2 regions of the Bacillus sp. LQ01 genome follow, and region 2 is predicted to be linked to the other one. Evidence: riboswitches for the same ligand, from Rfam matches in the RefSeq annotation. Region 2 holds a riboswitch; the other holds the start of a gene.

What was found. Region 2 has a riboswitch for cyclic di-GMP ahead of AC22L0_RS01755 (SpaA isopeptide-forming pilin-related protein). Riboswitches for the same ligand answer to the same signal wherever they lie in the genome.
Region 1: another riboswitch for cyclic di-GMP. It lies ahead of AC22L0_RS24010 (methyl-accepting chemotaxis protein); the one in region 2 lies ahead of AC22L0_RS01755 (SpaA isopeptide-forming pilin-related protein).

What each region holds. Positions count from the first base shown of each region.
Region 1 is NZ_JBYEZL010000004.1:107,196-111,024, forward strand. It holds gene thiM (hydroxyethylthiazole kinase) at 1-4, shown strand, start outside; gene thiE (thiamine phosphate synthase) at 20-679, shown strand; gene AC22L0_RS24005 (anaerobic C4-dicarboxylate transporter family protein) at 794-2,107, opposite strand; cyclic di-GMP riboswitch class I at 2,390-2,474, shown strand; gene AC22L0_RS24010 (methyl-accepting chemotaxis protein) at 2,609-3,829, shown strand, end outside.
Region 2 is NZ_JBYEZL010000001.1:312,657-316,485, reverse strand. It holds gene AC22L0_RS01755 (SpaA isopeptide-forming pilin-related protein) at 1-2,222, opposite strand, end outside; cyclic di-GMP riboswitch class I at 2,282-2,374, opposite strand; gene AC22L0_RS01750 (TetR/AcrR family transcriptional regulator) at 2,547-3,083, opposite strand; gene AC22L0_RS01745 (hypothetical protein) at 3,533-3,829, opposite strand, start outside.

The DNA.
Region 1 (3,829 bases), on a different contig from region 2:
GTAAGAGGGAGTGAAAGAAATGGCACGCATTGAAATAGATAAAATGTCTAAGCTATTGCAAGTGTATTTTATTATGGGAAGTAATAACTGCACGAGGGATCCTTTAGCTGTATTGAAAGAAGCGTTAGATGGTGGAGTGACACTTTTTCAGTTTCGCGAGAAGGGGGAAGGTTCTTTAATCGGAGAAGATAGAGTGCGCTTTGCAAAAGAATTGCAGACGCTTTGTAAGGAATATAGTGTTCCTTTCATTGTAAATGATGATGTAGAATTAGCCATTGAATTAGATGCAGATGGTGTTCATGTTGGACAAGATGATGAAGGAATTACATCTGTTCGTGAAAAAATGGGAGATAAAATTATCGGCGTATCTGCTCATACAATTGAAGAAGCACGCTTTGCAATCGAAAATGGAGCGGATTATTTAGGTGTTGGTCCTATTTTCCCAACGAGTACGAAAAAAGATACGAAAGCGGTTCAAGGAACGAAAGGATTAGCTTATTTTAGAGAACAAGGAATTACAGTGCCAATCGTTGGTATTGGTGGGATTACAATTGAAAATACAGCGGCAGTTATAGAGGCGGGTGCGGACGGTGTTTCAGTTATTTCAGCAATTAGTTTAGCGGAATCTGCGTATGAAAGTACGAGAAAATTAGTTGAAGAAGTAAAGAGAAGTTTGTAGGGAAGGAAGTGTAGTATTTTAAGTGCTACATGAAGAAATAGACTGCCCAAAATTTAAACAAATATTTGATTAAAAAAGCACAAACCTTTTTAAATAAAGGTTTGTGCTTTTTCTTTAAAACATAATTGAAATTAAGAGCATTCCAATTCCGATAGAAGTAAATGTTGCAATTAGGCCCGGAATCATAAAACTATGATTTAATACGTATTTACCGATACCTGTTGTACCAGTACGGTCAAAGTTAATGGCAGCAACGATTGTTCCATAGTTTGGAATGAAGAAATATCCATTTACTGCAGGGAACATCGCAATCAGTAGCGCTGGTGGAATACCAAGAGATAGTCCAAGTGGCATTAAGGCACGAACTGTTGCTGCTTGGCTGTACAGTAAAATAGATAGAATGAATAGTGCGATAGCAAATAGCCAAGGTGCACTTGTTACTAAATGCTGAATCGATCCTTGAATCATATTTAAGTTTCCATTAAAGAAAGTATCTCCCATCCAAGCGATACCGAAAATAGCAACAACTGCTGTTGCTCCTGCTTTAAAGACGTTACCAGATACAATGCTTTCTACATTTGGTTTACAGAAAATAATAATAAGAGCCGCGATAGTTAACATAACCATCTCAATTGTGTTCGGCATAGAAAGACGGGCTAACTTCCCACCAACTATCCATCCTGGACGAAGTGCTTCAAATGAACCAAGAAGTACAACAAGGAAGGTTCCTACAAGGAAAAGGATAACTGATAATTTTGCGCCCTTTACACCTACAAATTCTTTTTTCTCTTCAAGCTTAGGAATTAATCCTTCTTTTAATCGTTTTAAGTATTCAGGGTCTTCATTTAATTCTTTTCCCATCTTACTAGCAACAAATGCAGCTATCATACAAGCGATGAAAGTAGAAGGGATACTTACTTTTAAAATATCTAATAAGGTGATTTTATAGTCAGCTAACATTGCTAAAAGTGCAACTGTTGCAGCTGATATAGGACTAGCTGTAATTGCTTGTTGGGAAGCAATTACGGCAATTGACATTGGTCGTTCTGGTCTAATTCCGGATTCGCGAGAGACTTCAGCGATAACAGGAAGTACAGAATAAGCAACGTGACCAGTTCCTGCACAAAGTGTAAATAAATAAGTAACAATTGGAGCAAAGAATGTAATGCGTTTTGGATTTTTTCGTAATGCCTTTTCAGCTAGATGAACAAGGTAGTCCATTCCTCCAGCGGCTTGCAAAGCACCAGCAGCTGTAATTACTGCCAAAATCATAAGCATTACATCGATAGGAGGCGCCGTTGGTTGTAAGTGGAAGACAAAAACGAGTATTGCCATACCAACTCCACCCATTACTCCTAAACCAACTCCGCCTAGGCGTGCACCAATAAAAATACAGAGTAACAAGGTAAGAAATTGTAGCCAAAACATGATAAACTACCTCCGAAATTCATTAGTTAAGATATATTCGAATAGTTTAATTTGAATGAAAATTAAATAAATACCCGAAGAAATCCTTGTTATTTATACATTTTTTATTATATAACATAAAAAAAGTAACATTCACGTACTTTTTGAAATTATTTTGAAAAAGCAATGCGTTAAAAATTTGTATTTATATCTCTAAATAAGTAGACATTTTGATTTATATGTTGTAATCTTTGAAAGAGAATAAATTAATTCTCATAGAACTCCCATATCGTTCAACTCGTTCAGCGAGAAAGGCAAACTGATGGAAACATGAGGACGCAAAACTACAGGAGCTAAGGTCGAAAGGCTACGCTAGCCAGTTACCGGACGGATAGGGTTGGTCTTTGCCAATGCTTTTACATTGGCTTTTTTTTATTCTCGAACATATTGAGAAACATTTTCAAACAAAATATTCATATATTTTGTTTTTTTGTTTATGTTGATTAAGGAAGGTGGATATTAATGAAAAAATATTGGCATAAGTTATCGTTCCTTCAAAAGAACGTCTTATTAACCGTACTAGTTATTTTGACGCTTGTTGGAAGTATGGGTGCGTTAAGTTTCAACATGTTTCAAAATAGTATGATGTCTTTATTTGAAAGGCAGTCTATTGAAACAGGAGAAATAGTATTAAAAAAATTGGATTTAGAGTTAGTTAGAGACATGGCGAAAGATCCTACAGCCGAAAAAGTGAAAAAAGAAAAGTTAACAGAGAAATTAGATGAAGTTTCAAAAGAATTGAAAAGTGTTGGACAAACGTATGTTACAGGAGCAAAGCCGAATGAAAAGCGAGAATTACAACTCGTTGGTTTGACTACAGAGTTAACAAATGCATTCCCTATAAAGACGGGAGATTATTATGAACAACCCGCTCATTGGATGAAGGCATACGATAAAGTGATTGATACGAAAAAGGCACAAATGACAGAAGTATATGAAGATGAAATAGGTTCGTGGGTGACAATATTAGAACCAATTACGGATGGAGAAAACAATATTGTTGCAATTATTGCGGCTGACTTAGATGCTTCCATTGTTCCTATTACAAAAGAGAAGTTTATGATACAGGGTTTACTCTTTATCATTATTTCATTAGCAATTGCGACTATTACTCAATTCTTTATCGTGCGTCACTCGTTAGCTCCATTAAAAGATTTACGAGAAGGGTTACGTAAAATTGGTGAAGGTGACTTAAGTGTTAAATTAAAAGAAAGACCAGATGATATTGGAATTATTAATGTTTATTTCAATAACACGATTGAAAAATTTAAAGGGATTATAGATAAAGTAAGGCAAACTGCTGAGCAAGTTTCTTCTTCTTCACAAGAATTGTCGGCGAGTACAGAGGAAAACAGCATGGCAGTTCAAGAGATTGCAAGTTCTATTGAAGGTTTAAGAGTAGGGGCACAGTCTCAAAAAACTTCAGTACAACAATGTTTAGGAATTGTACATGGAATGGAAGATAAGGTAGAAGAAATAACTGGGGCTGCAAAACAAGTTGCGGTTGCTTCTGAAGGTATGGAACAACATTCAATTGAAGGTAATGAAGTGATTGGACAAATTATTAATCAAATGAGTTTAATCCAAAATGCAGTACAAGATTTATCTTCCATCATTTATTCGTTAGAAACAAGGTCAAAAGAAATTAGTGATATCGTAACTGTAATTACAGGTATTTCAAAT
Region 2 (3,829 bases):
GTCATACCTTTTTTTATTTCAAATGGTACTGGTTCTGTTAGCTTTTTATAACCTGGTAAGCTTTTCGTCTCTACTAATTTGTACTTTCCTACTGATAGATCTGAAACATTTGCTTTTCCATCTTTATCTGTTACTACTTTTCTTACTACTTCATCTTTCTCATCTTGGACTTCAAATTCGACACCCGCTAATACTGCTCCGTTTTCTTTGTCCACTTTTGTAATTTCTATATTACCTTTGTCTACCATTGCATTTTCCACTTGTATTGGGAATATGCTGTCCCCTGTTACACTTACTTCGAACTCTGTTTCTTTTAATTGGTAGCCTTCAGGCGCTTTCGTTTCTTTTAAAATATATTTTCCTAGTGCTAACGGTTTAGAGATTGCCTTACCATCTTTATCTGTAACAATATGTTCGACTACTACACCGTCTTTTACTATATCAAACTCTGCATTTGCTAATGGTTTTTCACCATTTTCCGAATCAATTTTCTTTATTTCAATTTGACCCTTTTGCACAGTATTTTTAATTTCAATTGTTTTTGTTTCTCCAGCTTGAAGTGTAACCTCTACTGGGCTTGTTAATTTTTGATATCCTTCTGGTGCTACTGTTTCATAAACTTTATACGTCCCAGGAGCTAAAGTTTGAGGTACTGAAAAACCTTTTTCGTCCGTTGTCAGTTTTGCAACAACTTCATTTGCACTATTTCGAACTTCAAATTCGGCACCTTTTAACCCTTTGTTCGGATTCTCAGAATCTATTTTATGAAGCGATACTGTACCATCTTTTGGAGCTTCAGGCGGTGTAATAGTTACTTCTTTTGATGTTAATGTTTTATCATCAAAATGTAATTCCGCTTTATTAGGAATCTGCTTATCTACGTAAGAAGATAAGTCTGCATTATTTTTAATTTTCGCCTTGATACTAAGATTAATTATCTGGTCTTCATATGACTTATAATCAAAATTCTCACCAAACGTAAATGTTACTTCACTTCTTTGTTTATCTATATTTAACGTCCCTTTAGAAGTAATATCTTGGCCATTTTTATCATACACTTTTGCCTCTAATACTTCTAAAACATCTTCTAAATCATCACTAATTACCATAGATGTGTATTTAGAAGGATCGTTCGGTATATGTGTACCAACTTGGTATTGAATAACTTGATCCATTTGTGTTAGCTGCTCATTCTCTACAAGCTTGCCATTCTCATCAACTATATTTTTTTCAATGCTAGGTGGATTATTGTCACCTGAACCAGATCCTCCCCCACCACTCACAAATACTTGTCCTACTTTTTCTTCAGTTTTAATATTTTTACCTTCTAATTTCACAGTATTTTTATGAGGTTTTGCAGCAGGATTTGTAACCTTTGTTTTATATCTTAAAATATAGCCTTTTGAACTGTCTGGAAATTCAATTGTAAATCCAGTCTTTGTTGCATTTATTTTAATGTTAGATAAATTTGCTGGCTTAATATTTGTTGGTGCATAACCATCTTCAAATACAGCCTCTTCTAATACTACGCTGTCTGTAATTAACTCATGCCCAGGTCCTAATGTATCTGTTAATTTAAGATCTTGCATTTCTGTTCCAGTTGCATTTACATATACAAGCCAATCAGCAATAGACGGATCTTCTTGATTATAAGAACCCCATTTCAATAGATTTTCCGTATTGGGTTGTGGCTTCGGTCTCTCTGTCGTATTACTTACATTTACTTCTTTATTTACGATTTGACCATCAACGTTAAATTCTAATGGAATTTCTTTAACACCATCATATGCTTCTAGACCAAAGTAGAATTCTACGAATAAAGAACCTTTAATGTTGTTCTTTCCTTCTACGTAATCACCCATAGTACACGTTAATAGACCCTTTTTCATCTCACATGTACCAACTGTTTTTCCTTCAGCATCTTTTAAAGGAAAACTCATATTCATAAGGTCTTTTCGAAACTCTTTTGGCATATCAATTGTGAATTGATCTCCACTTTTTATTTTTTCTTTAGCTGACCACTTCACTTCTACTTTCATACCATCTGAGGCTTGATATGGTTCAGATGTCGTGCCATCAGTACGGGAAATATTAATTTCGTCCACTGGACTTTTCATCACAGCAGCTTGAATAACTGGAGCCCACACATTCAGCACTGAAAATAATACTAGAAAAACTAATGAAACCATTGAAATATGTCTTTTAGTACTTTTCATTTGCATAGTTCCTTCCTATTTTTTATATTTATATAACAAAAAAAGACCGTCCGGTTGCATCAAAAATGTGCAACCAGACGATCTTAGTAACCAATATGTATTACCGTAGACTCTAAGCTTTGCGGCCTATCCTTTCGAATAGTGTGCTAAAAATATCTTTTATTCTTTTTTTGTTTCATTTTCCTCTTAAACCAAATATTACTATACCGTCTGGACGGTTATAATTCAATACTCTATAAAATTGTTCTATTTTTCTAATAAAAAAAATAATTCACCACTACATTAAAGAAGCAATGGTGAATCATTTTTAAATTATATAGTTAGTATATTCTATTTATATGAATTACTAATAAGAGCTTGAATCACTTTTTCTCTTAACTCGGGGCTTAGTCTTCCAACCCCTAAATATTCCGAATACCATAATCCATCTGCTGCTAATCTAATAATTGTTGCACAAACTGAATCTATCTCATCATTTTCTATATTTTTTTGCAGTTGCTGAAATGATTGTTGTAATGGCTCAAGTAATTCAGGTTTTAACATGAGTGCTGCCATCATACTGCTAGACAACTCTTCTGTTCTTCTCTCATTACTTAATCTTTCCTCTACAAAAGAGCGAACCCATCTCCCTTTCCTCTCTGAGTCTTCCGCTACTTTATTGTAAATGGCCCCTTCATAATCCTCTACCCCTCGGACTATCATACCTTCTATTAAAGCTTCTTTATTTGAAAAGTGATACAATAATCCACCTTTGCTTAAACCCGCCTCTTTTGCCACTGCTTCTAAAGTTAATTTAGCAACCCCTTTACATTGTACAATTTGAGAAGCGGCCGCCAAAATCTTTTGCCGCGTTATGCTTATACTCATTCCTTTTTAAAACCCCATTTCTACTAAATTTATATAAATACGAATCTTATTTTTAATATTGTTGATTACTACTAAGTATTTTCTTTATACAACAAAAGCTTCATTACCTTTGAATTTTTAGTTACTTATTCTATTAAAAATTTCCATATCATTCAATATGATAACATTAAATACACAAAGCTGACTATACATCTATACTTTTGTATTTATTGAAAATATATCCATTAATAAAATTTACCGATTTATTCCTTCTTATTACTTTAAGACAGCAGTAATTCTTTCAGTACTAAATAAAAAATGTTATTACTCCCATTAAATTGAGTAATAACATTTTACTTAACAAATTCGCTGCCAACTAGCATCCTTCACATCTTCACTAGTCGGTTTTCTAACTGATCCAATAAAGTGAAACTTTATATCCGCAACATGGACAGGTGTATTTCATTTTGTCACTCCATTATTAACTTGTTTTCCCATATATTCCGACTCACAAAGAATGTAACAGCACAAATCATAGTTATCCCCATGAAAAATGTATTAGAATCTTCATATGTAGTTGGAATGCCTACCGTTACGAAAACAATACTAAAAGCTAAAAATAGATATAATAATAAAGATATAATATAGCTTAGTTTAAATCGTAAAATGATACCTCTAAACAATAGCTCACCAAGTAGACAGCCACCTAAAATAATAGGTACTCCGAAATACAATGTAAGGACTCCCATTTGCGCAGTAGATTGAAT